DNA from 4 places in the Kitasatospora sp. NPDC059160 genome. Region 3 is predicted to be linked to each of the others. Evidence: riboswitches for the same ligand, from Rfam matches in the RefSeq annotation. Region 3 holds a riboswitch; each other region holds the start of a gene.
What was found. Region 3 has a riboswitch for cobalamin ahead of ACFXOZ_RS01195 (CbtB-domain containing protein). Riboswitches for the same ligand answer to the same signal wherever they lie in the genome.

Region 1 (7,231 bases), on a different contig from region 3:
AAAGAGAGTTGGAAAACGTGCAGACCACCGTCACCCGGCGCACCGTCACCCGACGGACCGCCGTCCGGGGCGCCGCCGTCCTCGGCGCGGCCGCGGCCACGGCCGCCCTGCTCCCGGGCACGGCCTCGGCCGCCCCGGGCACCACCCCGCCGCAGGCTCCCGGGCTCCCCGAACTCACCGAACGGAAGCTCCCCACCAGCGCCAACGGCTGGACGATCGAGAAGGAGGCCAACCACGTCTCCACCGTCTGGACCCGCCAGGTCGCCGGCACCGGGCTCTCGGTCGACCTCCGGATCGGCGACGTCGAGGAGATCCTCGTCCACCTGATCCGGCGCTTCCACTACGAGGTGGAGGAACTCCCCGACGGCGACCTGCTCGGCTGGCAGGAGATCGGCGGCCTGCGGACGGCACTGCCGGAGTCGAACCTCGCCTCCGGCACCGCCGTCCGCATCCGCCCCGGCGCCTCGGCCAAGGGCGGCCTCTTCGCCCACCAGGAACTGGTGCTGCGCGACATCCTCGCCGACTGCCAGGGCGTGGTGCGCTGGGGCGGGGACGACGACGAGGTGGACGAGTCGCTGTTCTACCTCGCCCTCGGCCCGCAGGACCGCCGGGTGAACCGGCTCGCCGACCGCCTGCGCGGCTGGGCCGAACGCCCCGGCTCGGGCGCCGGCACCCCGGTGGACGTGGCCTCCCCGGACCGCCGCACCGAGGCGAGCACCCTGGCCCGCACCCAGCGCGCGGGCTGACCAACCCACGGGGCGGGCCCGGCAGCCGTGCCGCGCCCGCCCCCGAACCCGTCCGATCGGCCCGCCTGATCAGCCCATCTGATCAACCCGCCCGATCAGCCCGCGAGTTCGGCCCGCAGGCGGCGGGCGGCCGCGACCAGGCTGTCCAGCGAGGCGCGGGTCTCGGGCCAGCCGCGGGTCTTGAGGCCGCAGTCGGGGTTGACCCAGAGCCGCTCGGCGGGGATCGCCGCCAGTCCGGCCCGCAGCAGCTCGACGGCCTCCTCGGTGCTCGGCACCCGCGGGGAGTGGATGTCCCAGACACCCGGGCCGACCTCGCGCGGGTACCCGGCGGAGGCCAGTTCCCCGGCGACCTCCATGTGCGAACGGGTCGCCTCCAGGGAGATCACGTCGGCGTCGAGTTCGTCGATCGCGGTCATGATCGCGCCGAACTCGGCGTAGCACATGTGGGTGTGCACCTGGGTGTCGGCGCGCACGCCCGAGGTGGCCAGCCGGAAGGCCTCGGTGGCCCAGTCCAGGTAGGCCGGGCGACCGGCGGCGCGCAGCGGCAGGGTCTCGCGCAGGGCCGGTTCGTCGACCTGGACGACGGCGGCGCCCGCGGCCTCCAGGTCGGCGACCTCGTCGCGCAGGGCGAGGGCCACCTGCCGGGCGGTCTCGGCGAGCGGCTGGTCGTCGCGGACGAAGGACCAGGCGAGCATGGTGACCGGGCCGGTCAGCATGCCCTTGACCGGGCGGTCGGTCAGGTCCTGGGCGTAGCGGAACCAGTCGACGGTCATCGGCTGCGGGCGGGAGATGTCCCCGGCCAGGACCGGCGGCCGGACGTAGCGGGTGCCGTAGGACTGCACCCAGCCGTGCCGGGTGGCCAGGTAGCCGGTGAGCTGCTCGGCGAAGTACTGGACCATGTCGTTGCGCTCGGGCTCGCCGTGCACCAGGACGTCCAGGCCGGTCTTCTCCTGGTAGGCGACCACCTCGCGGACCTCCGCCTCCATCCGCTCCCGGTACGCGGCGGCGTCGATCCGCCCGGCGGTCAGGTCGGCCCGGGCGACGCGCAGTTCGGTGGTCTGCGGGAAGGAGCCGATGGTGGTGGTCGGCAGCAGCGGCAGTGCGAGCCGGGCCCGCTGGGCCGCGGCCCGTACGGGGTAGGGCTGGGCGCGCCGGGCGTCGCCCGGGGTGACGGCCGCGGTGCGGGCGCGCACGGCCGGGTCGCGGGTGATCGGCGAGGTGGCGCGGGAGGCCAGGTCGGCGCGGTTGGCGGCGAGTTCGGCGGTGATCGCGCCGGTGCCCTCGCGCAGGGCGCGGGCCAGCAGCGCGGTCTCGGTGGCCTTCTGCTTGGCGAAGGCGAGCCAGCGGGCGATCTGCGGGTCGATGTCGCGTTCGAGGGTGGCGTCGATCGGCACGTGCAGCAGCGAGCAGGAGGGCGCGACGTCGACCCGGTCGGCGAGCCCGAGCAGGGTGGCCAGGGTGGCCAGCGAGGCGCCCAGGTCGTTGATCCAGATGTTGCGGCCGTCGATCACCCCGGCGACCAGGCGCTTGCCGGGCAGCCCGCCGACGGCGGCGAGGTCCGCCAGGTTGGCGGCGGCCGGTCCGGTGAAGTCCAGCGCCAGGCCCTCCACCGGGGCCTTGGCCAGCACCGCCAGGGCGTCGCCGAGGCGGTCGAAGTAGCTCGCCACCAGCAGCTTGGGGCGCTCGGTCGGCGCGCCCAGCTCGCGGTAGGCCCGGGCCGCGGAGTTCAGCTCGGCCGGGGTCCGGTCCTGGACCAGCGCGGGCTCGTCCAGCTGCACCCACTCCGCACCGGCGGCCCGGAGCGCCGCGAGCAGTTCCGCGTAGACGGGCAGCAGCCGGTCCAGCAGGGTGATCGGCTGGAAGTCGGGGGCCACCCCCGGCGCCGGCTTGGCGAGCAGCAGGTAGCTGACCGGCCCGACCAGCACCGGACGGGCGCCGTGGCCGAGCGCGAGCGCCTCCCTGAGCTCGGCGACGGCCTTGGCCGGGTTCGCGGCGAAGGCGGTGTCCGGCCCCAGCTCCGGGACGAGGTAGTGGTAGTTGGTGTCGAACCACTTGGTCATCTCCAGCGGAGCGACGTCCTGGTTGCCGCGCGCCATGGCGAAGTAGCCGTCCAGCGGGTCGGCGTCGACCGCCGCCCGGTGCCGCGGCGGGATCGCGCCGACCGCCACGGTGGTGTCCAGGACGTGGTCGTAGAGCGAGAAGTCGCCGGTCGGGACCTCCTCGATGCCGGAGTCGGCGAGCTGCTGCCAGTTCCCCCGGCGCAGGTCGGCGGCGGTGGCCAGCAGCACCTCGGCGGTGACGGCGCCCTTCCAGTACCCCTCGATCGCCTTCTTCAACTCCCGGCCCCGCCCCTGGCGGGGGTAGCCGTGGGCGGTGGCGAGGGTCGCCGCGGCTGCGGACTTCGTGGTCAAGGGACTCTCCTTCGCGAGTCTGGTTCCTCAAGTGCCCGGCGACGGGGACGAGGACGCGAAGGGACGACGGACCGGACGGGCCCCCGCACACGGGTACGGCTCCGCCAGGTGTGGTCGCCGACCCGCCCTCGAGGTCACCGGATGGCCGGGCGCGAACGGTCGCACCCGGGCAGTGGCAGGTCTTCGGACTCGCGGGCCCGCCCGTCCTCCTCGAGGACCGGCACCTACTGGCCGTCGCTTCCCAGACCCGAACCGGGCCCAGTGCGTATGACGGCGGTCGTTCCCACTCACCGCTGCGGGGCAGTCCCGGACTGGCCAGTTGAAAGGCGTCACCGGGTTCCCTCTTACGACACCCCGCCTGGCGGACGGGGCGAACCAGCTGCACCCGCCACCCTACGGGCAGCCCGCCGCTTTCCGGCCGGAGAACCGCACAACCGTCCACATGATGAGACGACGTCAGCCTCCGACGACCTCGGCCTGCGACCGGGGTCAGCCTCCGGCCGCTGCGACGGCCCGGGTCAGCCGACCGCCACCCCGACCAAGCAGGTGTCGTCGTCGGTGTCGGCACCGCTGTACTGCAACAGGTGGTCCAGGTGCCCCTCGAGGCCGTCCCCACCCTCGGCGGCCAGCCGGTGCGCCCGCTCGGCGAGGGTCGTCAGGTTGCTCAGCGACGCCTGGAGGGACTCGTCGCGGCGCTCGATCAGCCCGTCGGTGTACATCACCAGGGTGTCCCCGGGCCGGAGCACGATCTCCTCCTCCTGGTAGTCCGCCTGGTCGACGGCGCCGAGCAGGATCCCGCCGAGCTGCGGGAGGGTCCGCGCCCGGCCCTCGCGCAGCAGGACCGGTGGCGGGTGGCCAGCGCGGGCCCAGCGCAGCCGCCGGGTGGCGGGTTCGTAGAGCCCGCAGACGGCGGTGGCGGTCACGTTGTCCGTGAGGTGGTGGGTCACGCTGTTCAGCCAGTTGAGCAGTTGGCCCGGTCCGGCACCGGTGGCGGCCAGGCCGCGCAGGGCGTTGCGCAACGCGACCATGCCGGTGGCTGCCTCGATGCCGTGCCCGGCGACGTCGCCGACGCAGATCAGGACGTCGCCGGTGGGCAGCACGAGGGCGTCGTACCAGTCGCCGCCGACCAGGTGGTCCTTCTCGGCGGGGCGGTAGCGCACCGCCACGTGCAGGTCGTGAAGGTCCAGCGGCCCCCGGGCGGGCGGCATGATGGCGTGCTGGAGCTGGAGGGCGAGGCGGCTGCGCTCGGCGGCCTGCTGCTCGCTCTGGGCGAGCTGGTCGCGGGTGGCGGCCAGGGCGACCTCGGTCCAGTGCTGGGCGGAGATGTCCTGGTAGGCGCCGCGGACCACGCGCAGTCCGCTGTCCGGGTCGTGCACCGGTTCCGCCACCACCCGGATGTGCCGGGTGACCCCGTCGGCGCGCTGGAGGCGGAAGGCGGTGGAGGCGGGCCGCCGGTGGTGCAGCAGCGTCCGCAGGAAGCGGCCGATGGTCTGCCGGTCGTCCGGGTGGGCGTGCTCGGCGAGCTGGTCGAGGGCGATCGGCCGGTCGGTCGGCGCGAGCCCGTGCAGCTCGAACAGGGTTTCGTTCCAGTCGATCCGACGGGTCGCCAGGTTCTCCTCGAAGCCGCCGATGCGGCCGAGGCGTTGGGCGTGCTGGAGCAGTCGGGCGACCCGCGGGGTACCGTCGTCGAGCCGCCAGACGACCACCAGGTGGGTGCCGTGCCGGCTGATGCCCACCTGGGCCCGGGCGGTCAGCGGCACCCCGTCGACCAGGGCGGCCAGCCGCATGTCCTGGGTACGGAAGGGCTCGCCGGTGGCGAAGACGTGCTCGACCATCTCGGCCAGACCGCCCGGTGCGGCCGCCAGCGGGTAGGCCTCCAGCAGTCGGCGACCCACGATGGCCACCGTCGGCCGGCCGGCGAAGTCCGCGAAGGACGGGTTGACGTGCCGGATCACGAACCGGGGCGGGAGTCCGTCGTGGTCCGGGGCGAGCCGCAGGACCAGGCAGGGGTCGAACAGTCCGTCGGCCAGCTGCCGCAGTTCGTCGAACTGGGCGTCCGCGGGATCGGTGGCGGAGAACTCCCGTCCGTCCCAGGACTCCAGGGTGGCGGCGGCCACCTCGGCGAGCGCCTCGAACTGCCGTTGCAGGGGCTGGGAGCGCTCGGGGAGTTCCTCGTTCCAGCAGAGCTCCAGCACGCCGATCAGCCGGCCGCCGACCCCGGCCGGCACGGCCAGCCGACCGCCGCGGACGTCGTGCTGGCCGATCGAGGGCAGCGAGGCGTCGGCGAGCACGGGGTAGGCGACGGTGCCTCGTTCGTCCAGCGCCCGGCGGGCCGGCGTGGGCACGCCCGGGGGTACGTGGCGCCAGCGGCGGGCCTCCTCCGGCTGGAACCCGGCGCTGCCCGCGAGGGAGAGCGAGAGGTCGGGATGGGCGGCCCAGACGGCCACCGCGGCCACGCCGAGCGGCCGCAGGGCGTGCTCCAGCATGGAGCGGGCCGCGCTCTCGGCGTCGCCGCCCGCGACAGTGTCGGCCTCGATGCTGCGCAGCCGGCGGGCGACCGGGTCCGTGGTACGGACGGCCGTACCGGCGACGAAGTCACGGGCGAGTGCGGAGATCCGGTCGGCCGCGACCTGGTTGACCAGGTCGGCGGCCAGCGCCAGGGTGGTCACCCCGGCCTGCTCGGCGAGGCCCTCCAGCTGGCGGGCGGCCTCGGTGGGGCCGCAGCGCAGCCGTTCCACCAGGACGCCGACGGCCAGCTCTACCACGGCGCGGCCCGCCGAGTCGGCCTGGGCCTGGTCGAGTTCCCGGCGCAGCCACTCCACCGTGCTGGCGAGCCGGCCCATGGCGGTCGCCGTCGGGTCCGGGTCCGGGTCCGGGTCCGGGTCCGGGTCCGGGCCGCCCGGGGCTGCCGGGCGGCCCGTCGGTTCCGGACCGTACGACGGGGACGCCTCGCCGGGCGGGGCTGCGTCGCCGACCGGCTGCGGACCGGCCGGGGTGCGCTGGGCGCCGACCCTGGGCAGGACGGTGGCCGGGTCCGCCGCCCGAGCGCGATCGGCTGCGGGCTGCTCCGGTGGGTGCTGCACGGTGGTGGGCTCCTGGGTCGTGGACGGCGGCTCCGGACGGCGACTCCGGACGGCGGCTACCGGGTGAGGTGGTGGGTGATCCGGTTGATCACCTCGTCCGCGTCCACCGGCTTGGTGATGTAGTCGCTCGCCCCTGCGGCCAGGCTCTTCTCCCGGTCGCCGAGCATCGCCTTGGCGGTCACGGCGATGATCGGCAGCCCCTCGTGCTCGGGCATCGCGCGGATCGCCGCGGTGGCCGTGTACCCGTCCATCTCGGGCATCATCACGTCCATCAGGATGACGTCGATGCCGGGGTGGGCGGTCAGCGACTCCAGGGCGGCGCGCCCGTTCTCGGCCTGGAGGACCCGCATCCCGTGCAGTTCCAGGATGCTGGTGATCGCGTACAGGTTGCGGTCGTCGTCGTCGACCACCAGCGCCGTACGCCCGGCGAGGGCCGGCCCGGTGGCGGGGCTCCAGGCCTGGACCCGGTCCCCGTCGCGGACCGACGGGAGCGCGCCGCCGGGGTGGTCGGCGCTCATGTGGAGGGCGATCCGCTCGCGCAGTTCGTCGAGGCTGGCGAGCAGTTCCAGCGGTCGCCCGCCTGGGCGGGTGACCGCGTCCGGGTGCTGGACGGCGACGCTCCGGTTGTTGTGCGCCAGCACCGGCACGGTGTGCAGCGCCGGGTCGCCCTCCATCTCGGACAGCAGGGTCGCTGCCGTGCCGTCCGGTAGGTCCAGTTCCAGGACGACGCAGTGGCAGGGGGCGGTGGCCAGCGCGGTGGCGGCTTCCTGGGCACCGACGGCGGTGACGATCTCGACCTCCCGGTGCCCGGCGGAGTAGCGGGCGAGGTCGGCGACGGCGTTCTCCGCCACCAGGGTCAGCAGCCCGCTGGGCCGCCCCTCGACCACCAGGAGCCGACGCGGCCGGCCCGCGGACGAGCGGTCGGCCGGTTCGTGGGCCTGGTCCGCGGCGGGCCGTGCGCAGACGCCGTCGTTCGGCTCCACGGCCGCCG
Region 2 (7,231 bases), on a different contig from region 3:
GTGCGGATCATGCCGCGAGCCTACTGCGCGGGCCCCGCCCGGGCCCAGGGCCGGAGCGGGGTCCGATCGTCGGTCGCGCCGGTCAGCGGGCCGGGACGGTGCGCAGGAACCCGGCCAGGGTGCTGATCGCGGCCGGGTTGCGCGGGCTCTCGACCAGGTCGACGTAGTCCATGACGAAGATCCGGTCGTTCCTGATCGCGGCGACGTTTGCCAGCGGCGGGAAGGACTTGAGGAACGTCCGCTTCTCCTCGGCGCCCGGGGTCGCGTAGTTGTTGATCACGATCACCTCGGGGTCGCGCTGCACCACGCTCTCCCAGCCGGCGGTGACCCAGGTGTCCGCGAGGTCGCCCATGACGTTGGTCCCGCCGGCCTTCGCGATGATCTCGTTCGCGGCGGCGAACTTCCCGGCGGTGTACGGCTTGTCCTGCCCGCTGTCGTACAGGAAGACGGACGGGCGGCGCTCCGGCTGCGGCACGGCGGCGATGGTGGCCCTGGACTCGGCGATCAGCTTGTCCGCGCGGTCCTCGACGTCGAAGATCGCGCCCAGGTTGGCCAGGTCGGTGTAGAGCGCCTCCAGCGGGTCCATCACCCCGCGCTCGGAGCCCTTGCCGCTGCGGCAGGACTCGCTGAGCACGTAGGAGTCCACGCCGAGCGCCTTGAACGCCTGCGGGGTGACCCCGGTGCCCTCGTCGAAGCCGTAGTGCCAGCCGGCGAACACCAGGTCGGCCTTGGCGTCCAGGGCGATCTCCTTGGTGAGCACCTTCTTGGAGAGCCAGTCGGTCTGCCGGTAGCCGTCCTTCCAGGCCACCTTGTCGACCTGCCCCTTGTCGTCGGGCATCACGTAGCCGGCCATCCGGTCGGCGAGGCCGAGGGAGAGCATCAGTTCGGTGATGTTGACGTCGTTGGTCACCACCCGGGCGGGCTTCTGCGCGAAGGTGAGCCGCTCGCCGCAGTTCGTCACGGTCACCGGGTAGTGGCCGGAGGCGGTGGCGGCGCCGGGGCGGGGGGCGATCTCGGCGCCGCAGGCGGTCAGCCCGAGGGTGAGCAGGGCGGTGGCGGCAACGGCCTTGGTGCGCATACGGGTTCCTTCGGATCGGAACGGTCCCGGGGATTCGCGGGGGGTCAGGCGAGACGGTCGAACAGCAGCTGGAGGGCGCCGGTCCCGGGGTGGCGGACGGGGGTGGCCCGGACGCCGAACACCTCGGCCAGCAGTTCGGGGCGGAGCACCTCGTGGGGCTCGCCGGCGGCGACGATCCGGCCGGCCTCCAGCACGTACAGCCGGTCGCAGTGGCCCGCCGCCAGGTTGAGGTCGTGCAGGGCGGTGAGCACCGTCGGCCCGGCCTCGCTGGCGAGTGCCAGCACCTCCAACTGGTGGGCGATGTCGAGGTGGTTGGTGGGCTCGTCCAGCACCAGCAGGCGCGGTTCCTGGACGAGCGCGCGGGCGATCAGCACCCGCTGCTTCTCGCCGCCGGACAGGCTCGGGAAGGCGCGTTCGGCGAGGTGGTCGGCCCGGACCCGGCGCAGCGCGGCGGCGCAGCGCTCCCGGTCCCCGGCGGTCGGGCCGGCGGCGAGGCCTCGCCGGTGCGGCAGCCGGCCCATGGCGACCACCTCGGCCACCGTGAACTCGAACTCGGCGGGGTGCTCCTGGGTCAGCGCGGCCACCCGGCGGGCGGTGTCGCGGGCGGTGAGCGCGTGCAGGTCGTCGCCGCCCAGCCTGACGGTCCCGCCGGCCGGGCGCAGCACCCGGTAGACGCAGCGCAGCAGGGTCGACTTGCCGCTGCCGTTCGGGCCGATCAGTCCGATCACCTGCCCGGCGGCGGCCGTCAGGCTCACCTCGTGGACCAGCCGGGCGCCGGCCAGTTCCACCGAGACGCCGTCGACCCGCAGGTCCTCCGCGCCGGTCGAAGGGGTCGGGCCCGTCATCGCCGGCCTCCGAAGGCCTGGCCGCGGCGGCGCATCATCAGCAGGAAGGCGGGCACCCCGAGCACCGCGGTGAACACCCCGACGGGCAGTTCGGCGGGCGCCAGCAGGGTGCGGGAGGCGATGTCCACCCAGACCAGCAGCAGCGCCCCGGCGAGCGGCGCGATCGCCAGCACCCGGCGGTGCCCGGCGCCGACCAGCATCCGGGCCAGGTGCGGCATCAGCAGTCCGACGAAGCCGATCGCCCCGCTGACGGCGACCACGGTGCCGGTGACGGCGGCGGTGACCACGAACAGTTCCCGGCGCAGCCGGTCGGGGTCGACGCCGAGCGAGGCGGAGGTCTCGTCGCCCATCGCGAGCGCGTCCAACCGTCCGGCGGCGCAGGCCAGGTAGGCCAGTCCGGCCAGGACGGTGGCGGCCGCGATCGGCACCGAGCCCCAGGTGGCGCCGCCGAGGCTGCCGAGCAGCCACATCATGGCGTCCCGGGCGGCCTCGGCGTGGTCGGCGGAGAAGACCATCAGGGTGGTCAGGGCGGAGAAGCCGTAGGAGAGCGCGGTGCCGGTGAGCACCAGCCGCAGCGGGGTGAGCCCGTACGCGGTGCGGGCGGCGAGGTAGACCAGCACCATGGCGAGCAGCGCGGAGCCGAACGCGGAGACCGAGATCGCCCACACCCCGAGCGAGGCGAAGGCGCCGAGCAGCAGGACGGCGTTGGCGCCGACGGCGGCGCCGGAGGAGATGCCCAGGACGAAGGGGTCGGCGAGGGCGTTGCGCACCAGGGCCTGGACGGCGACCCCGGTGGCGGCGAGCCCGCCGCCGACCACGGCGGCCAGCAGGGTGCGCGGCAGCCGCAGCTCCCAGACGATCGCGTACGCCGCCGCGTCGCTCGCGTCCAGCCGTCCGCCGGTCAGCCCGGCGCCCAACAGTCGCAGGACGTCCGGGAGTTCGATTCCGGAGGCGCCGAGCGCGACGCCGCAGACCAGGGAGAGCAGCAGGGCGGCGGCGAGGCCGAGGGCGAGCGGGAGGGTCGGTATTCGGCGGACGGGGTCACTCACGGGCGGGCGCGCCTTGCCTCGGGCCGCGGGTGTGCCGGGGCGGGCGCCGGCCGGGGCCGGGCCCGGGCGCCTTCCCCTCGCAGTCCACGGCGAGTTGTCGGGAGTCCAGCGGCCGGGGGCGATCGGGCTGGCCCGGCCCCGGGACCGCGGGCCGTGCTCACCGTTGCGGGTCAGCGCCGGATTCTCACCGGACTTCCCCCTCGGACGCCCTGGCAGCATAACAGCCACTCAGGGTAGGCAACCCTTACCGGGGTCCGTTCCCGGGGCGGGGGCACGGGAACGCACGACCGCCCCCGTCCGACGGTGCGGACGGGGGCGGCCGGGTGGCGACGCGTCAGGCTCAGGCCTGCTTGGTCTCCCAGAAGATCTTGTCGACCTCCGCGATCAGGTCCAGCAGGGCCTGGCCGGTGGCCGGGTCGGTGGACGCCTTGGCGGCCGAGGCGGCCTTCAGGGTGTCGTTGATCAGCTGGTGCAGCTGCGGGTACTTCTCGAAGTGCGGGGCCTTGAAGTAGTCGCTCCACAGCACCGAGATGTGGTGCTTGACGGCCTCGGCGCGCTGCTCCTTGATGATGATGGCGCGGGCGCGGAAGTGCGGGTCCTCGTTGGCCTGGTACTTCTCCTGGGTGGCCTTGACCGACTCGGCCTCCAGCTTGGCCTGGGCGGGGTCGTAGACACCGCACGGCAGGTCGCAGTGGGCGTGAGCAGTGGCACGCGGTGCAAACAGACGAGAGAACATGGGAGTCCTTCCTTAGATCGTCTTCCCGCGCCCGAGATTACCCTTCCGGCCTCCGGGTTTCGCGGCCGGGCGGTGGGCCTAGGGCGAAAGACGGACCCGGAACCGGGGTAATCCGGACATCGAACGGATGACGGTCCGTACGGCAGACTGGGGCGGTCGGTCCGGGAGGAGGAGCCATGGCGCGGAGCGCGGAGCCGCAGGGCGGCGGGCAGGGCGGCGCGGTGCCGTTCGGGCTGGTCGACGTGACGGGCCCGTCGATGGTCCCGACCCTGCGCGAGGGCGACCGGCTGCTGGTCCGCTACGGGGCGCCGATCCGGCCCGGCGCGGTGGTGCTGTTCCGGCACCCGTTCCAGCAGGACCTGCTGGTGGTGAAGCGGGCCGCCGAGCGCCGCCCGAAGGGCTGGTGGCTGCTGTCCGACAACCGTCCGGTGGACAGCGACAGCCGCAGCTACGGCCCGGTCCCGGACGAGCTGGTGCTCGGCCGGGTGCTGCTGCGGCTGCGGCCGAGCCCCGCCTGGCTGGCGCCGGGCCGCGGGCTGGAGCGGCTGCTGCTCGGCCCCCGGCTGGCCCGGGTGCCGGGCCTGGCCCGGCGGTTCGGGGTCTTCGTCGACGAGCTCTGAGCCCCGGCCGGCTACTGCCCGGTGCCCAGCGCGGCCTCGGCCTCCAGCCGCTTGCGGGCCCGGTACGCGGCGACGTTGGCGCGGGTCGCGCAGCGGTCGGAGCAGTAGCGGCGGGAGCGGTTGGTCGAGGTGTCCAGGTAGGCGTTGCGGCACGGCGCGGCCTGGCAGATGCCGAGCCGGTCGGCGCCCAGTTCGGTGAGGTGCACGGCCAGGCCCATGCAGGCGACGGCGCTGAAGTGCGCGGTGGCGGTGGGCGAGTTGTCGGCCAGGTGCAGGTGCCAGCGCGGCCGGCCGGCGTCGTCCAGGTAGTCGTGCCCGGAGACCAGCGGGCTGACGGGGTACTCCATCAGCAGGCTGTTCAGCAGGTCGACGGACCGGATCTCGTCCCCCTCGGCGGCGGCCTCGAACACTCCGCGCAGCCTGGTCCGCACCGCCCGCAGCCGGGGCACGTCGGACTCGTCGGCCAGCGCGGCGGCGCGGGAGGAGTCGGAGAAGAGGGCGCGCACGGCGTCCACCGAGGTCAGCGTGTCGGTGCCGCGCTCGGGTTCCTCGGTGTTCACCAGCCGAACGGCGAGGTCGGCGTACGAGGCGAGCTCCACGGCGGTCCTTCCAGTGGTTGCGTAACGGGCCCGGATGGTTCCGGTAACGGGCTGGGCGCTTCCAGCCTATTACCCGGCTGGGGAAAACGTCGGCGCCCGGCAGGAAGTCGTCTGCCGGGCGCCGACCGTACGGGCTCAGAGGACCTTGGAGAGGAAGGCCCTGGTGCGCTCGTGCTGGGGGTTGGTGAGCACCTCGCGGGGGTTGCCGGACTCGACCACCACACCGCCGTCCATGAACACCAGGGCGTCGCCGACCTCGCGGGCGAAGCCCATCTCGTGGGTCACGACCACCATCGTCATGCCCTCCTCGGCCAGGCCGCGCATGACGTCCAGGACGTCGCCGACCAGCTCCGGGTCGAGCGCCGAGGTGGGCTCGTCGAAGAGCATCAGCTTGGGCTTCATGGCCAGCGCGCGGGCGATCGCCACGCGCTGCTGCTGGCCGCCGGACAGCTGCGAGGGGTAGTTCTTCGCCTTGTCGGCGAGGCCGACCCGCTCCAGCAGGGCCATCGCGCGCTCCCGGGCCTCGGCCCTGCTCTCGCGCTTGACCTGGACCGGCGCCTCGATGACGTTCTCCATCGCGGTCATGTGCGGGAACAGGTTGAAGCGCTGGAAGACCATGCCGATGTCGCGCCGCTTGACGGCGACCTCGCGGTCCTTGAGCTCGTGGAGCTTGTCGCCCTTCTGCCGGTAGCCGACCAGTTCGCCGTCCACCCAGAGGCGGCCGCCGTTGATCTTCTCCAGGTGGTTGATGCACCGCAGGAAGGTCGACTTGCCGGAGCCGGACGGGCCGATGAGGCAGAACACCTCGCCCTGCTTGACCTCCAGGTCGATGCCCTTGAGCACCTCGACCATTCCGTAGGACTTGTGCACGTTCTCGGCCCGGACCATCGGCTCACCGGTGGACGCGGAGTCGGTGGGGGTCTTGCTCAGATCGGTCATACGTGACCACCTCCCTCGAGCCCCGGGACGACGTCGGCGGTGGTCTTCGGGGCGGGCTTCCCGGCGAACAGGCCCCGCAGTCGCTGCAGCGGGGTGGGCGGGAGGGTGCGGTTGGAACCTCGGGCGTAGTGGCGCTCGATGTAGTACTGGCCGATGGTCAGCACCGAGGTGAAGAACAGGTACCAGAGGCTGACCACGATCAGCAGCGGGATGTTCTGGTAGTTCCGGGAGTAGATGACCTGGCCGGCCCGGAAGATCTCCTCCAGGGAGATCACGGAGACCAGCGAGGTGGTCTTGAGCATCGAGATGGTCTCGTTGCCGGTCGGCGGGATGATCACCCGCATGGCCTGCGGCAGGACGATCCGCCGCATGGTCTGGAACCGGCTCATCCCGAGCGCGTGGGCGGCCTCGGTCTGGCCCTCGTCGACCGACTGGATGCCGCCGCGGACGATCTCCGCCATGTAGGCGGCCTCGTTGAGGCCGAGGCCCAGCAGGGCGGCGACGAAGGTCGGGATCAGGACGTTGGTCTCGCCGGACCAGAACTCCGGTCCCCACGGTACGCCGATCGACAGCTTGGCCCAGATCAGGCCGAGGAAGTTCCAGAACACCAGCTGCACCAGGACCGGGGTGCCGCGGAAGATCCAGATGTAGACCCAGGCGGTGCCGGCCAGCAGCGGGTTCGGGGAGAGCCGCATCACCGCGAGGATGATGCCGCCGACCACACCCATGAGCATGGAGAGGGCGGTCAGCTCCAGTGTCACGAGCAGCCCGTGCATGATGCTGTCGTGGAACAGGTACTGCCCGACGATGTCCCACTTGAAAGCGGGGTTGGTGAAGAGGGCGCTCAGCAGCATCGCCGCGAGCAGGGCGATGACGACGGCACCCGCCCAGCGTCCGGGGTGGCGGACCGGGACGGCCTTGATGGTCTCAGGCCGTCCCTTCGGCGCCGTCCCCTTGTCCAGAGAGTTCACGGTGTGGCCTCGGGGGAGAGATGAAGCGTACGAGGGGTCAGCTGGTGGCGCCGTTGACGACGGACTTGTCGAGGGCACCGGCCTCGACGCCCCACTTGGTGAGGATCTGCTTGTAGGTGCCGTCGTCGATCAGCGACTGGACGGCGCCCTGGATCGCCGGGGTGAGCTTGGAGCCCTTGGCGAGGGCGACGCCGTAGGGGGCCACGCCGTAGGTGTCGCCGAGCTTCTCCAGCTGCCCGCCGGACTGCTTGATCGCGTAGTCGACGACCTGGGAGTCGGCCATCATCGCGTCGTCGCGGCCGGAGACCACGGCGTTGGTGACGTCCGTCTGGAGGTCGAACTTGTCGCCCTCGTTCTGGATGCCCGGCTTGCCGGCCTTGGCGCAGTCCGGGTT
Region 3 (7,231 bases):
ACCAAGGGGGTTGGAAGACCACCGGCACCGGCCACGACGGCCCGGCCTTCATCTGCCGGATCGGCTACAGCGGTTACCAGGGCGGCAAGCAGTTCCCGACCCCGGACCAGGAGAAGTGCGTCCTGACACCTCCGGCCACCGCGTACTGGTCGTACTGGCACGCTGATCCGGGCCAGAACGAGTGGTCCTACAGCCAGCTCGGGGCGATGCTCTACCAGCCGAAGCCCGGCAGCGTCGACCTGTGGATCTACGGCGGCACCAACGTGGAGGGCACCGAGGGGCGTCCGACCTTCTCGCCGGACAGCGTCCGGGCCCACAACCCCAGTTCCGGCGGGCAGCCGGCCGACCCGGGCCAGGGCACGACGGGCGGCTCCGGCGGAGCGGCGAGCGGTTCCGGTACGACGGGCGGATCGGGCACGACGGGCGGCAGCGGTACGACGCGTGGCGGCGGCTCCGGCTCGACCGGGGGTGCCCCGGCCCCGGCCGCACCCCGGCCCGGCGGAACCCGTCCGCCGGCGCCCGCCGCGACCCCGGGAACGGGTACCGCGGCCACTCCTGCGGACGGCATCACCCCGCCGGGAGCGCCCGATCCCACGCCGGTACCGGCCGAAGTCTCCACCGCCCCGCCGACCGAGACCCCGAGTGACGGGCCGACACCGCAGACGGCCGTGGCCGCGGCCGGGGCGACGTCCGCGCCCGCCGTGCCCGGCGGGGTGGTGGACGCCAACCCGGTGGCCGACGCCCCGCACGACTCCGGTTCGATGGTGCCCGCTGCGCTCGGGGCGGTCCTCGTCGTGGCGCTGGGCGTGGCCACGGTGGTGGCCGCACGCCGTCGCCGCCGACGGGCCGAGTGATCCGGTGAGCGCGCAAGACACCTGCGGCCTCGGCTCCCCGCAGCGCAGCCCCGGGCGGGGCGCCGGGGGCCGGCGCGCCCCGCGCAACCTCCACCCGCTGGCCTGGTGGGCCTGGGCGCTCGCCCTGGCGACCGCGGCCAGCCGCACCACCAACCCCTTGCTGCTCCTGCTCGTCCTCGCCGTGCTCGGCTACGTGGTCACCGCCCGCCGCAGCGAGGCCCCGTGGGCCCGCGGGTTCACCTACTACCTGTGGCTGGCGCTGACGGTGGTGGCGATCCGGGTGGTCTTCCGATGCGTCTTCGCCACCGGTGTCACCCCGCACGACCACCTGCTCTTCTCCCTGCCGCACATCCCCACCCCCGACTGGTACGCGGGGATCCGGATCGGCGGCCCGGTCTCGCTGGAGGCCACGCTCTCCGCCGCCTTCGACGGGCTGCGGCTGGCCTGTCTGATCTGCTGCATCGGCGCCGCGAACACCCTCGCCAACCCCAAGCGGGCCCTGCGCGTCCTGCCCGGTGCCCTCTACGAGCTCGGCGTCGCCGTGACGGTGGCGCTCAGTGTCGCGCCCCAGCTGGTGCAGAGCGTCCAACGGGTCGCCCGGGCACGGCGGTTGCGTGCGGGGCGGCGCAAGGGCGTCCGTGCCCTGCGCAGCATCGTGGTGCCGGTCCTGGAGGACGCGCTGGAGCGTTCGCTGGGCCTCGCGGCCGCGATGGACTCGCGTGGCTACGGGCGTTCCGGCACCGCCTCGCGCCGGTCCCGCCGGCTCACCGGGGTGCTGATGCTGCTCGGCCTGTGCGGCCTGTGCGCCGGGGTGTACGGACTGCTGGACGGGACGGCCCCGGCCGCGCTCGGCCTGCCCGCCTTCCTCGCGGGTGCCGTGCTCTGCGTGGCGGGTCTGCTGCTCGGCGGGCGCCGGGTGCGGCGCACCACCTACCGGCCGGACCGCTGGCGGGCCGCGGAGTGGGGCGTGGCCGGTTGCGGAGTGGCCGCCGCCGTGCTGCTGTCCGCCACCGTCGGCTACGACGCCACCGACCTCAACCCCTCCCTCTACCCGCTGACCTGGCCGACGCTGCCGCTGGTCCCGGTGCTCGCCCTGCTCCTGGCGGGCGCGGCCGGGATCGTCTCGCCGCCGCCCGGCCGCACGCCCGGACCCACCGCCGTGCCGGGGCCGCGCCCGACCGCGCAGCCCGACGACGCCACCGCCATCGCCGCCGCCACCACCACCGACCGCACGACCTCCGAGGTGAGCACGTGATCCGATTCGACCGGGTCGGCGTGGTGTACGACGGCGAGAGCACGCCCGTCCTGCGCGACGTCGACCTGCACATCCCGGAGGGCGAGCTCTGCCTGGTGGTCGGCCGTACCGGGGCGGGCAAGTCCACCCTGCTCGGCGCCGTCAACGGCCTCGTGCCGCACTTCACCGGCGGCACCCTGCGAGGCCGGGTCACCGTGGACGGCCGGGACACCGCCCACCACCCGCCGAGGGAACTCGCCGACGTGGTCGGCGTTGTGGGACAGGACCCGTCGGCCGGCTTCACCACCGACACGGTGGAGGAGGAACTCGCCTACGTCATGGAGCAGTTGGCGATCCCCCCGGAGGTCATGCGCAAGCGGGTCGAGGAGACCCTGGACCTGCTCGGCCTGGCCGAGCTGCGCCACCGCGCCCTGCACGAGCTCTCCGGCGGCCAGCAGCAGCGCGTCGCCATCGGATCCGTCCTCACCGCGCACCCCCGCGTGCTGGTCCTGGACGAGCCGACCTCCGCGCTCGACCCGACGGCGGCCGAGGAGGTGCTGGCCGCGATCACCCGGCTGGTCCACGACCTCGGGGTGACCGTCCTGCTGGCCGAGCACCGCTTGGAGCGCGTCGTCCAGTACGCCGACCGCGTCGCCTACCTGCCGGGGGACGGGACGGTCGTGCACGGTCCGCCCGCCGAGGTCTTCCGGGACACCGCGATCGCGCCGCCCGTCGTCGACCTCGGCCGCCTGGCCGGATGGCGGCCGCTGCCGCTGTCCGTCCGGGACGCCCGCCGCGCCGCCGCACCGCTGCGGGAGCGGCTCACGGACGTACCGGTTCCCCCGCCGCGCCGGGCAGCGGCGGCGGGGGAACCGGTGCTGGAGGCGAAGGGCGTGGTGGTCCGGTACGGGCCGGTGGCCGCCGTCCGGGACGTCCGGCTGGACCTGCGCGCGGGCGAGGTCACGGCGCTGATGGGCCGCAACGGCTCCGGGAAGTCCTCGCTGCTGTGGGCCCTCCAGGGTTCCGGGCCCCGCCAGGGCGGCAGCGTGAAGGTCACCGGAGCCGGGGGCGGGAAGGCCGAGGACCCCAAGCGCCTGCCCGCGGCCAGGGCGCGGCAGCTGGTCGGGCTCGTCCCGCAGACCCCCACCGACCTGCTGTACCTGGAGACGGTCGCCCGGGAACTCGCCCAGAGCGATGCCGAAGCCGAGGGCGCCGACGGGCCGACCGCCCGGCAGATCCTGGACCGCCTGGCCCCCGGGATCCCGGACGACACCCACCCCCGGGACCTCTCCGAGGGGCAGAAGCTGGCCCTCGTCCTGGCGATCCAACTGTCCGCCGCACCAAGGGTCGTGCTGCTGGACGAACCCACCCGGGGGCTCGACTACCACGCCAAGGAGGCGCTCACCGGCATCGTGGACGCGCTCGCCGCCGAAGGCCGTACGGTCGTCGTCTCCACCCACGACGTCGAGTTCGTCGCCTCCGCCGCCGACCGCGTCGTGGTGATGGCCGAGGGCGAGATCGTCGCCGACGGGCCGACCGCCCAGGTCATCGTCGCCTCGCCCACCTTCGCCCCGCAGACCGCCAAGATCCTCGCCCCACTCGGCTACCTGACGATCCGACAGGTCGCCGAGGCCCTCGAACCGGCGGAGGCCGCGCGATGACCGCCGTACGGATCCCCGGCCGGGCCCGCGTCGTCGTCGCCCTGGCCGCCTTCATCGGCCTGGTCGCCTTCACCTGGCCGTTCGTCGTCGCACCCGGGAAGTTCGGCTCCAACTACGCCCCGCCGCTGATCTTCGCCGCCCTGCTCGTCCTGGTCCTCGCCGTCGTCATCGCCGAGATCTCGGCCGGCGGCATCGACGCCAAGGCGCTCGCCATGCTCGGCGTCCTGTCCGCCGTCAACGCCGGGCTCCGACCCCTCGGCGCCGGGACGGCCGGCGTGGAGACGGTCTTCTTCATCCTCGTCCTGGCCGGCCGCGTCTTCGGCCCTGGCTTCGGCTTCACCCTCGGCTGCACCTCGCTGTTCGCCTCCGCCCTGCTCACCGGCGGAGTCGGCCCCTGGATGCCCTACCAGATGTTCGGCTGCGCCTTCGTCGGCATGCTCGCAGGCCTTCTGCCGAAGACCCGGCGCCGCCGGGTGGAGGTGCCCGTGCTGGCCGTGTACGGGGCCTTCTCCGGCTACCTGTTCGGCTTCCTGCTCAACCTGTCCTTCTGGCCGTTCTCCACCGACCCGAACAGTTCGATCGCCTACCTCCCCGGTCTGCCCTTCACCGAGCAGTGGCACCGCTACCTGCTGTTCGACCTCGCCACGTCGCTCGGCTGGGACACCGGCCGCGCCGTCACCACCCTGACCGCCGTGCTCGTCGTCGGGCCCGCCGTCCTGACCGTCTTCCGCCGAGCGGCCCGCCGCGCCAACTTCGAACCCACCGTGCGCTTCGAGGCCGATTGACGGCCCCGGCGGACAGGCCTACTCTGCCGGATGTAGTGATGGCGTAAGGAAGCCGGTGGAACTCCGGCACGGTCGCGCCACTGTGAGCGGATCGCCCTTCGGGACGGCCCGCGAGTCAGATACGACGCCATCACGATTCGCCCCAACAAGAGCGGGACGCACGATCCCCGAAGGAGGCTCCACCGTGAGCACCAGTATGCCCGGACCCTCTGCCCTGCCCGTCCCGGTCGTGGTGCCGGCGTCCAAGGCCGTCGCCTGGCTCGTCGTCACCGCGTTCCTCGCGCTGGCCGTCTACTACTTCATCGGCGTCGACCAGGGCGCCTACTCCGTGTTCGGCAAGGACATGCACATCCACGAGTTCGTCCACGACTCGCGGCACTTCCTCGGCTTCCCCTGCCACTGACGAGCGGAAGCAGCGAACAACCAGACATGGAGAAGAAACTCATCCTGCGCGGCGTGCTCGCCGGCGCAGTGGCCGGCCTGCTCGCCTTCGTCTTCGCGCGGATCTTCGCCGAGCCGCAGATCAACGCGGCGATCGAGTACGAGAGCGGTCGTGACGACGCGCAGGGCCTGCTGGACAAGGCCGCCGGCCTGCCCATGGACATGGGCGGACCGGACATCTTCAGCCGCACCGTCCAGGCCAACGTCGGCATCGGCACCGGCATGATCCTGTTCGGTGCGGCGATGGGCGCGCTGTTCGCGGTGGCGTACACCGTGTGCCTCGGCCGAACCGGCAGGCTCCGCCCGCGCAACCTGGCGATGCTGGTGGCCCTGGGCGGGTTCCTCGGCCTGTACCTCGTGCCGTTCGTCAAGTACCCCGCCAACCCGCCGGCCATCGGACACCCCGACACCATCCGCGACCGCGGCAACCTGTACCTGGCCATGGTCGCCTGCTCGCTCCTGTTCCTCGTGCTGGCGGTCTGGCTCGGCAAGCGCCTCCAGGCCCGGTTCGGGAACTGGAACGCCACCCTGCTCGCCGCCGGCGCCTTCGCGGCGGCGATCGGCATCGTCATGGCGGTGCTCCCCTCGCTCGGCGAACTCGCCGACAACGTCCAGCAGTTCGGCCATCACGCGACCGAGACGCCGCTGCCGCTGACCGACGACAAGGGCGCCATCGTCTACCCGGGCTTCCCGGCGGACACCCTGTTCGAGTTCCGCTTCTACTCGGTGGCCGCGCAGCTGCTGCTGTGGGCCGCACTGGGCCTGCTCTTCGGACCGATGGCCGAGCGAGTGATCAACGCCCGTGCGGCGGCCGCCACGGCGGTCCCGGCCGAGTCCGGCCCCGAGCCGGTCGGCGCGGCGTGACGCACACCCGACCGAGGACCGCGACGCCGCAGCGTGTCGCGGCCCTCGGGCCGTTCTTCGCCTACGAGACCCACGAGGCCGACGAGGCCCACGAGACCTGCCAGGCCCACGAGACCCATGACGACGGCGCAGTCGCCGTGCCGTGGCGGCCGATGGCCGAACTCCTCGATGATCCAGCGGTGTTGGGGGAGCGGGTGGCCTTCGCCCGGAACCACCTCGTGGCGGCGGGGGGTCGTCCGCCCGAGGCGGTCGAGCAGCGGGTGGCGGCCTCGGTGACCCACCTGGGGCTGGTGGCGCGGCTGCTCTCACCCGCGTTCGCGGTGGCCGTCCTGGACGGGGCGCTGCTCGGGTACGGGCTGCGGGAGGCGAGGTGGCAGCCGACACCGGGCGGCCTGTTCCCGCTGTCGCTGCCCGCCCGTGACGCCGTTCCCGTCGCCGACCGGGCCGAGCTCGCCGCGCGGTTCGCGGCGGAGGTGCTGGACGGGCCGGTGCGGGAGCTGGGCGAAGCGGTGGCCGCCTTCTCCGTCTCACCGCGGATCCGCTGGGGCAATGTCGCGTCGGCGGTCAACGGAGCGGCCGCGGGCGTCGCCCGCTCGCGGCCGGAACTCGCCTTGGCAGCACGGGAGTTCGCGAGGCGCCTGCTGGCGGTTCCGCCGCTGCGCGGGGCCGGCACCGTGGCCGCGGACGGCACCGGCTTCCGCCGCCGCAGCTGCTGCCTCATCTACCGGGCCGCACCGGACCGGGCCGGCGCGCTGTGCGGCGACTGCGTCCTCGCCGGGCCGGCGGACGCCTGAGCGGAGCAGGGCCCCCTCGGGCCTGCCGCAAAGCCCCCGGGCGGCCGATCCCAGGAAGGATGGTGAGCGGAGCCATGGCCCCACGCGAGGACCGACTGCCCCGGCGGCTCACCGAGGTCCCGATCGGCTGACCGACCGATCGAAGGGGTGACCGGCCGTACGGTTTTCGGCCAAGTGGGTCGCGGGCGCCGGGCCGTTCCACGACTCCGCTTAGGGATACCCGTGGGCATGTTATTGAACATGTCCCTGACAGGAGTGTCCGGGCGGTGACAGCCGGACGCTGTGACCGGTGTTCCGTTTGGAGGCACGGCGGTTCGGTGGATCCGGCCAAGGTGTACCGGCCCTGTTCCGTGGGGTCCGTCGTTCGCGGAGGATTCGTTGCCCGAGTCCTCCGGTCGGGACCGGAGGAGCGTGGACACGCGTCCTGCCGTGCCGCGGGTCCGGCGGACGTCAACGGAGTTGGAGGGGGCTTTGTCCAGAGGTGCCGGCATGGCGCGGTCGTCCGCGCGCTCGCGGTTCCGGTGGATCGTGTTCGTGGTGGCGACGGCGCTGGTGGCTCCGTTGGCACAGGCGGGAGGCCTGCCACCGGCGCAGGCGT
Region 4 (7,231 bases), on a different contig from region 3:
AAGGAGACCGAGCCGTGGTCGCCGATCATGACGTCGGCGGCGACGAGGGCGGCCTGCCAGCCCTGGTGGGGCGGGACGAGGCGCAGGCCCATCCGCCGGGCGTCGTCGAGCAGGGCCGCCGGGTCGTGCCGGCTCCAGATGTTGGGGTGCAGCACGACGGCCACCGCGTACTCGTCGGCGGGCAGTCGGCGGACCAGCCGCTGCGGCAGGTCGGGGTGACGGCCGAATAACGAGTGCTCGCTCCAGGTGGAGTCGACGACGACGAGTCGCCGGCCGTCGACGGCGCCGAGGGCGGCGCGGTAGCCGTCGCGGGAGCGTCGGCTGCGCAGGATCCGGTCGAAGCACGGGTCGCCGACGACCTCGGCGACGTCCAGGGCCTCGGGGCAGGAGGCCCGCAGCCGGTCCAGCTGTTCGGGGTGGGAGAGGCCGAGGACGTCGACGAACACCTCTCCGCGGTGGGTGAGTTCGTTGCGGGAGAGGCCGGCGGAGCTGACCGCGTCGCCGGTGGACTCGGTGACCAGGCGGTTGTAGCCGGCACCGTGCGGGAGGACGACCAGGCGGGCGTCCAGCCGGTGCATGGAGGCGTGGACGGCGCAGGCGACGGCCAGGTCGAAGCGGTGGCGGACGGCGTCCTCCCAGTCCAGCACGGTGTAGCCGGGCAGGCCGTGGAGGTACTCGTCCAGGGCGCGGTCGGCGAAGGCGGAGCCGGGGTTGACGGTGAAGTACCGCTCGATGCCGTCCGGGTCGAGCAGGGTGAGGACGTCCAGGACCCGGGTCGCCGAGGTGAGGGTGCGGGCGACCGCCAGCACGCGGGCCTTGACCGGGCGGGTGTTCCAGCGGTCGGCGGGCCAGACGTGGGGGTGGGACGGCACATCGTGATCGTACTCACCCCGCCGCGCCCCCGGCGTGGTTTGCCGAGTGTCGGTCAGCCCGCCGCCGCGGCGGGCTCCTCGTGGTCGGCGGCGGCGCACTCGTCGAGGAGGGGGCGCAGGGCGTCGTCCACGAGCCGGTAGCGCACCACGCGTCCGTCCTTGTCGCCGGTGACCACGCCCGCCGTGCGGAGCAGTCGCAGGGCCTGGGAGACGGCCGGGTCGCGCATGCCGGTGGCGACCGCCAGGTCGCTGACGGCGAGCGGGCCGGCCCGGTGGAGGGCGAGCAGCAGGGCGAGCCGGCCGGGGTCGGAGAGCAGGGAGAACCGCTCGGCCCAGGTCCGGACGTGGGCGGTGTCCCCGATGGCGGCGATGGCCTCGCAGACCCGGTGTCCGTCGATGGTGCGGTGGCCCGCGCGGTCGGCCGGTACGAGATGCATGCGGACATTCTGGCAGCTCACGACCTGTGATCCTGGACACCTGCACAGGTGCGCAACCTTGCGAGGGTGTGGTCCTGCCCCTACGGTGTTCCCCGCCGTGGTGCTCGGGAAGACCGGTGACGGACCCTCAACAGGTCCCATTCCGGAGCGGCCCTCGCCACTGTGATCGGGGGACAGTCGTCCGGATCCACGTGCCACTGGGTGCTTCGTGCACCTGGGAAGGCGGGTCGGGAAGCCCCGTGAGCCAGGAGACCGGCCACGGCATCTCACGAAGTCATTCCACGAGGTGCTGGAGCGTGATCCGAAGATGACCCTGCCCGAAACCGCCGCGCCCGCCGAGGCGGGCCCCGCCCCCTCCGTACTGCCCACCTTCCGGTGGAAGCGCGAGGACACCCTCCGGACCGCCGGGTTGATGGGGGTGATCCTGGCCATGCACGTGGTGGCCTTCGGGACCCTCGTCTTCCTGGTCGCGCCGCACAACTACGCCGTCGGCACCCAGGTCTTCGGGGTGGGCCTGGGCATCACGGCCTACACCCTCGGCATGCGGCACGCCTTCGACGCCGACCACATCGCGGTGATCGACAACACCACCCGCAAGCTGATGGCGGACGGCAAGCGGCCGGTCTCGGTCGGCTTCTGGTTCGCGCTCGGCCACTCCTCGATGGTGGTCATCATGGCTGCCCTGGTGGCGGGCGGCGCCCAGCTGGCGAACACGCTGATGGACGACGACTCGGCCACCCACAAGTGGCTCGGGCTGGTCGGCACCACGGCCTCCGGCGCCTTCCTCTACCTGATCGGAGCGCTCAACCTGGCGGCGCTGCTCGGCATCCTCAAGGTGTTCCGCTCGATGCGGGCCGGGCAGTTCGACGAGTCGGAGCTGGAGGCGCACCTCGACTCGCGCGGCTTCATGGCCCGGATCCTGAACCGGGCGACCCGCTCGATCACCCGGCCCGGGCAGATGTTCCCGGTCGGCATGGTGCTGGGCCTGGGCTTCGACACCGCGACCGAGGTCACCCTGATGGTGATGGCCGGTTCGGGCGCGGCGGCCGGGCTGCCCTGGTACGCGATCGTCTGCCTGCCGCTGCTGTTCGCGGCCGGGATGAGCCTGTTCGACACCCTGGACGGGACGTTCATGAACTTCGCGTACCAGTGGGCCTTCTCCAACCCGGTGCGCAAGGTGTACTACAACCTGACCATCACCGGGCTGTCGATCGCGGTGGCCTTCATCATCGGCACCATCGAGCTGGTCGGCGTGCTGCACGAGAAGCTCGACCTGACCGACCCGGTGACCGGGTTCATCGCGGACATCTCGCTGGACAACGTCGGCTACGCGATCGCCGGGCTGTTCGTGGTGGTGTGGGCGATCGCCATCGCGTACTGGAAGCTGGCGGGCGTCGAGAAGCGCTGGACGCCCACGCAGCAGCAGTAGCGGTGGCGGCAGTGTCCGCGCGTCGCGAACGGCGCCTCCCCGAGCCGGGGAGGCGCCGTTCGCGTTCCGCCGTCAGTGCCGGTCGCCGTAGCGGCGGCGGAACTGCTCGACCCGGCCGGCGGTGTCGAGCACCCGGGACTGGCCGGTGTAGAAGGGGTGGCTCGCCGAGGAGATCTCGACGTCGATCACCGGGTAGGTGTTGCCGTCCTCCCACTCGACCGTGCGGTCACCGGTGACCGTGGAGCGGGTGAGGAAGGCGAGGCCGCCGACCTTGTCGCGGAAGACGACCGGGCGGTAGGCGGGGTGGATTCCGGGCTTCATGGCTGGGCTCCTCCGAGGGGTTCGTGCGGTCAGCGCTCTTCGCGGAAGTCGACGTGCCGGCCCGCGACCGGGTCGTACTTGCGCAGGACCATCCGGTCCGGGTCGTTGCGGCGGTTCTTGCGGGTCACGTACGTGTAGCCGGTGCCGGCGGTGGAGCGGAGCTTGATCACGGGGCGCAGTTCGCTGCGGGCCATCGGGCGTCCTCCTGGGGTCTCGGGCCCGTGGACCCTCGGGGTCCGGGGGCCTCCGGGTGCGGGGTTCGCGGGGATGGATCGGAACCGTACACCGAAATGGATGTCATTTTCATCTGGTGTAACGTGACCTCCGTCCTGCCCATTCCCGGACGCCAGGGAGCACCCATGTCCGCCCACTGCCGGCTCACCGGCCGCCGGCCCGGCTTCGGCAACGCGATCTCGCACTCGCACCGCCGCACCCCGCGCCGCTTCGACCCCAACATCCAGCGCAAGCGCTACTGGCTGCCCAGTGAGGGCCGGTACGTCCGGCTGGTGCTGAGCGCCAAGGGGATCAAGACCGTCGACACGATCGGCGTCGAGGCCGCCGTCGCCCGCATCCGCGCCCGAGGGGGGAAGGTCTGATGGCCAAGCAGAGCAAGATCGCCAAGAACGAGCAGCGGCGAGTGATCGTCGCCCGCTACGCCCAGCGCCGGGCCGAACTCAAGCGGCTCATCGCCCACCCCGGCACCGCCCCCGCCGAGCGCGCCGCCGCCCAGGCCGAACTCGCCCGCCAGCCCCGCGACGCGAGCCCCACCAGGGTCCGCAACCGCGATGCCGTCGACGGCCGGCCGCGCGGCTACCTGCGCGCCTTCGGCCTCTCCCGGGTCAACCTGCGCGTCCACGCCCACGCCGGACACCTGCCGGGCGTGCGCAAGGCGAGCTGGTGAGCGGCATGGACGGCACCAGGCTCCCGGTGGTGGTGGTCGCCGGGCTGCACCCGGACGAACGCCGGTCCGCCGTCGAGGAGTTGACGGCCGCCGCGGTGGACGCCGTGGTGCTGCGGCACGACCTGCGGGACGCCGCGCGCGGCCTGGTCCACCGCGAACTGCGGGACGCCGGCGGGGCGTTCGACACCGGCTCGGTCCCGCTGGTGAACGACTGCCCGTGCTGCGCCCTGCGCGAGGACCTGCTGCCCCGGCTGCTGGAACTCGCCGACGGCGGCCGGTACGGGCTCGCGGTGGTCGAACTCTGGGGCGGCAGCGACCCGCACCCCGCGGTCGAGGTGCTCGCCGGGGGCGAGGTGGACGGCCGCCCCCTGGCGGAGGCGATCGAACTCGCGGGCGTGGTCACCGCCGTCGACCCGGACCGGCTGGTCGGCGAACTCTCCGTGCCCGACGAGCTGGTGGAGCACGGGCAGCACACCGCCGCCCGGGACGAACGCACCCGCGCCGAGGCGCTCGCCCACCAGGTCGAGTACGCCACCACGCTCGCCGTGCCGCGCGCCACCGCGCACGCGCCGGGGCTCGCGCTGCTGCGCCAGCTCCACCCGACCGCCCGGGTGGTCCGGCTCGGCACCGGTGCGCTCGCCCGGGCCGCCCTCGGCGGCTTCGACGTGGCCGCCGCGCGCGACCGCGTCAACCCGGCGATCGCGCTGCTCCCCCAGGAGAGCGACGAGGCCGGGGTGAGCACCCTGGTCTGGGAGCGCCGCCGGCCGCTGCACCCGGAACGGCTGCACCGGGCCCTCGAACTGCTCGTCCCGGCCGCCCAGCGCAGCCGCGGCCGGTTCTGGCTCGCCAACCGGCCCGACCTGATGCTCGCCTGGGACGCGGCCGGGGCCAACCTCGCGGTCGAGGAGTGCGGGCCCTGGCTGATCGCCCTGCCCGACGCCGCCTGGGACCTCTACCCGCCGGCCCGCCGCGCCGCGGCCGCCCTCGACTGGCACCCCCTGCACGGGGACCGGGTGCAGCAGCTCAGCTTCACCGCGGAGGGGTTGGACGTCGACGGCCTCACCGAACTGCTCGACTCCTGCCTGCTCACCGACACCGAACTCGCCGCCGGCGAACCCGGCTGGAAGGCCCTCCCGGACGGCTTCCGGGACCTCCTCGACCCCGTCCACCACTGACCGACACCGCCCACCACCGCAAGGGAGCACCCGTGCGCAACCGCACCGCCGCGCCGAAGGCCCGGCCCAACCCGCTGGTCGCGGCCGGCATCGAGTACGTCGACTACAAGGACACCGACCTGCTGCGCCGCTTCGTCTCCGACCGCGGCAAGATCCGCAGCCGGCGGGTCACCCGGCTCACCGTCCAGCAGCAGCGGGCGGTGGCCCGGGCGGTCAAGAACGCCCGCGAGACGGCCCTCCTCCCGTACGCCTCCGGCACCACCCGTTAGCCCGGACCCGACGGCCCGGCACCACCCGACAGGAGCCCCCGATGGCAGTTCCCAAGCGCAGGACCTCGCGCAGCAACACCCGGCACCGCCGCGCCCAGTGGAAGGCGACCGGCCCGAAGCTCGTCCCGATCACCCTGAACGGCCGGGAGATGCTCGTCCCGCAGAACCTCGTCCCGGCCTACCGCCGGGGCCTGATCGACCCGGAGGGGAGGTGACGGCGGTCAGCGGGGAGTGCGCGGGGGCGCGCGGGGCGCAGTGGGGTGCCGGCGCATCCCTCGGGGGTGCTCGGCGGGCGCTTCGGGCCGGGGGTTCGTAGGCTCGACGCATGGCGGATGCGTACGCGGGGCGGCGGGAGCGGGTGAGGGAGCACTGCAGCGCGGCCGGCGCCGACGCGGCGCTGATCACCCGGGCGGCGAACGTGCGGTACCTGACGGGCTGCGCGCCCTGCGGGGCGACCCTGCTGCTGACCCGGGACCGGGTGCTGCTGACGCTCCCGGACGACCTGCCGCCGGACGACTCGGGGGAGCACCTGATCGCCGCGGACGTCACCCAGGTGCCGGTGGCGGCCGGGGCGGACACCGCCCTGGCGGCCGCCGCCACCGCGGACCGGCTGGGGGTGCGCGACCTGGCGGTCGAGGAGCACGACCTGACCGTCACCCGGCACCGGGCGGTCGCGGGCCTGCTGGAGGGCGGCCGGCTGGCGGACCTCGGCCAGGTGGTGGAGCGGCTGCGGGTGGTCAAGGACGAGCACGAGATCGCGGACCTGCGGATCGCCGCCGAGATCGCCGACCAGGCGCTGGGCGAGCTGCTGGAGTCGATCCTGGTCGGCCGGACCGAGCGGCACCTGGCGATGGAGCTGGAGCGCCGGATGATCGACCACGGAGCCGACCGGGCGGCCTTCCCGGTGTCGGTCGGCACCGGCAGCCACTCCGGCCAGCCCGCCCACCAGCCCACCGACCGCCGGGTGGAGGAGGGCGACTTCCTCACCGTGGTGATGGGCGCCCAGTACCGGGGCTACGGCGTCTCGACCGCCCGGACCTTCGTGATCGGAGCGGCTCCCGCGCCCTGGCAGGTCGAGCTGCACCGGCTGGTCTTCCGCGCCCAGCGGGCGGGTCGGGAGGCGCTCGGCCCGGGCGTCGAGCAGTGCGTGCCCGACCGGGTGGCCCGGCAGGTCCTGGAGGCGGCCGGGCACGCCGAGGCCTCTCCGCACCCGGTCGGCCACGGCATCGGGCTGGAGATCCGGGAGGCGCCGCGCCTCGGTCCGTCGGACATGGGTAAACTGGACAGCCGCGTGCCGGTCACCGTCGGTCCAGGGGTCCACCTCCCGGGCAAGGGCGGGGTCCGGATCGAGGACACGCTCGTGGTGCGCCCCCTCGAGGAGGGCGGGCCCGAGCTGCTCACCATCACCACCAAGGAGCTCCTCGCCCTGTGACGGCGGCCCCCGGGCCGGCGGCAGGACGCGAACCCTTGGTTCCTTGACAGCTATATCCAGGAGTAAGTGCGCCCGTGGCTTCCACGAACGATCTCAAGAACGGCATGGTCCTCAAGCTGGAGGGCGGCAAGCTCTGGTCCGTCGTCGAGTTCCAGCACGTCAAGCCCGGCAAGGGCCCGGCCTTCGTGCGTACGAAGCTCAAGGAGGTCCTGACGGGCAAGGTCGTCGACAAGACCTTCAACGCCGGCACCAAGGTCGAGACCGCCAACGTCGACAAGCGCGGCATGCAGTTCTCGTACAAGGACGGCGAGAACTTCGTGTTCATGGACATGGACACCTACGACCAGATCACGATCGAGCCGGCCGTCGTCGGTGACGCCGCGAACTACCTGCTG

Region 1: linked by a shared signal. The riboswitch ahead of metE (5-methyltetrahydropteroyltriglutamate--homocysteine S-methyltransferase) and the one ahead of ACFXOZ_RS01195 (CbtB-domain containing protein) in region 3 are both predicted to bind cobalamin.
Region 2: linked by a shared signal. The riboswitch ahead of ACFXOZ_RS17715 (FecCD family ABC transporter permease) and the one ahead of ACFXOZ_RS01195 (CbtB-domain containing protein) in region 3 are both predicted to bind cobalamin.
Region 4: linked by a shared signal. The riboswitch ahead of ACFXOZ_RS36265 (HoxN/HupN/NixA family nickel/cobalt transporter) and the one ahead of ACFXOZ_RS01195 (CbtB-domain containing protein) in region 3 are both predicted to bind cobalamin.

The regions. Positions count from the first base shown of each region.
Region 1 is NZ_JBHZCN010000011.1:43,805-51,035, reverse strand. Features, by position in the region: gene ACFXOZ_RS06905 (hypothetical protein) at 18-746, shown strand; gene metE (5-methyltetrahydropteroyltriglutamate--homocysteine S-methyltransferase) at 842-3,157, opposite strand; cobalamin riboswitch at 3,335-3,504, opposite strand; gene ACFXOZ_RS06895 (SpoIIE family protein phosphatase) at 3,676-6,240, opposite strand; gene ACFXOZ_RS06890 (HAMP domain-containing protein) at 6,297-7,231, opposite strand, start outside.
Region 2 is NZ_JBHZCN010000036.1:62,936-70,166, forward strand. Features, by position in the region: gene ACFXOZ_RS17700 (GNAT family N-acetyltransferase) at 1-11, opposite strand, end outside; gene ACFXOZ_RS17705 (ABC transporter substrate-binding protein) at 83-1,078, opposite strand; gene ACFXOZ_RS17710 (ABC transporter ATP-binding protein) at 1,123-1,923, opposite strand; gene ACFXOZ_RS17715 (FecCD family ABC transporter permease) at 1,920-2,972, opposite strand; cobalamin riboswitch at 3,068-3,213, opposite strand; gene sodN (superoxide dismutase, Ni) at 3,313-3,708, opposite strand; gene sodX (nickel-type superoxide dismutase maturation protease) at 3,885-4,328, shown strand; gene ACFXOZ_RS17730 (CGNR zinc finger domain-containing protein) at 4,340-4,927, opposite strand; gene ACFXOZ_RS17735 (amino acid ABC transporter ATP-binding protein) at 5,063-5,866, opposite strand; gene ACFXOZ_RS17740 (amino acid ABC transporter permease) at 5,863-6,837, opposite strand; gene ACFXOZ_RS17745 (ABC transporter substrate-binding protein) at 6,875-7,231, opposite strand, start outside.
Region 3 is NZ_JBHZCN010000002.1:37,269-44,499, forward strand. Features, by position in the region: gene ACFXOZ_RS01175 (hypothetical protein) at 1-854, shown strand, start outside; gene ACFXOZ_RS01180 (CbiQ family ECF transporter T component) at 859-2,109, shown strand; gene ACFXOZ_RS01185 (ABC transporter ATP-binding protein) at 2,106-3,749, shown strand; gene ACFXOZ_RS01190 (ECF transporter S component) at 3,746-4,534, shown strand; cobalamin riboswitch at 4,557-4,681, shown strand; gene ACFXOZ_RS01195 (CbtB-domain containing protein) at 4,719-4,937, shown strand; gene ACFXOZ_RS01200 (CbtA family protein) at 4,964-5,839, shown strand; gene ACFXOZ_RS01205 ((2Fe-2S)-binding protein) at 5,836-6,633, shown strand.
Region 4 is NZ_JBHZCN010000125.1:913-8,143, forward strand. Features, by position in the region: gene ACFXOZ_RS36255 (hypothetical protein) at 1-872, opposite strand, end outside; gene ACFXOZ_RS36260 (ArsR/SmtB family transcription factor) at 926-1,309, opposite strand; cobalamin riboswitch at 1,391-1,585, shown strand; gene ACFXOZ_RS36265 (HoxN/HupN/NixA family nickel/cobalt transporter) at 1,617-2,738, shown strand; gene ACFXOZ_RS36270 (type B 50S ribosomal protein L31) at 2,811-3,059, opposite strand; gene rpmG (50S ribosomal protein L33) at 3,089-3,253, opposite strand; gene rpmB (50S ribosomal protein L28) at 3,419-3,655, shown strand; gene rpsN (30S ribosomal protein S14) at 3,655-3,960, shown strand; gene ACFXOZ_RS36290 (CobW family GTP-binding protein) at 3,966-5,135, shown strand; gene rpsR (30S ribosomal protein S18) at 5,168-5,404, shown strand; gene rpmF (50S ribosomal protein L32) at 5,446-5,619, shown strand; gene ACFXOZ_RS36305 (aminopeptidase P family protein) at 5,730-6,836, shown strand; gene efp (elongation factor P) at 6,911-7,231, shown strand, end outside.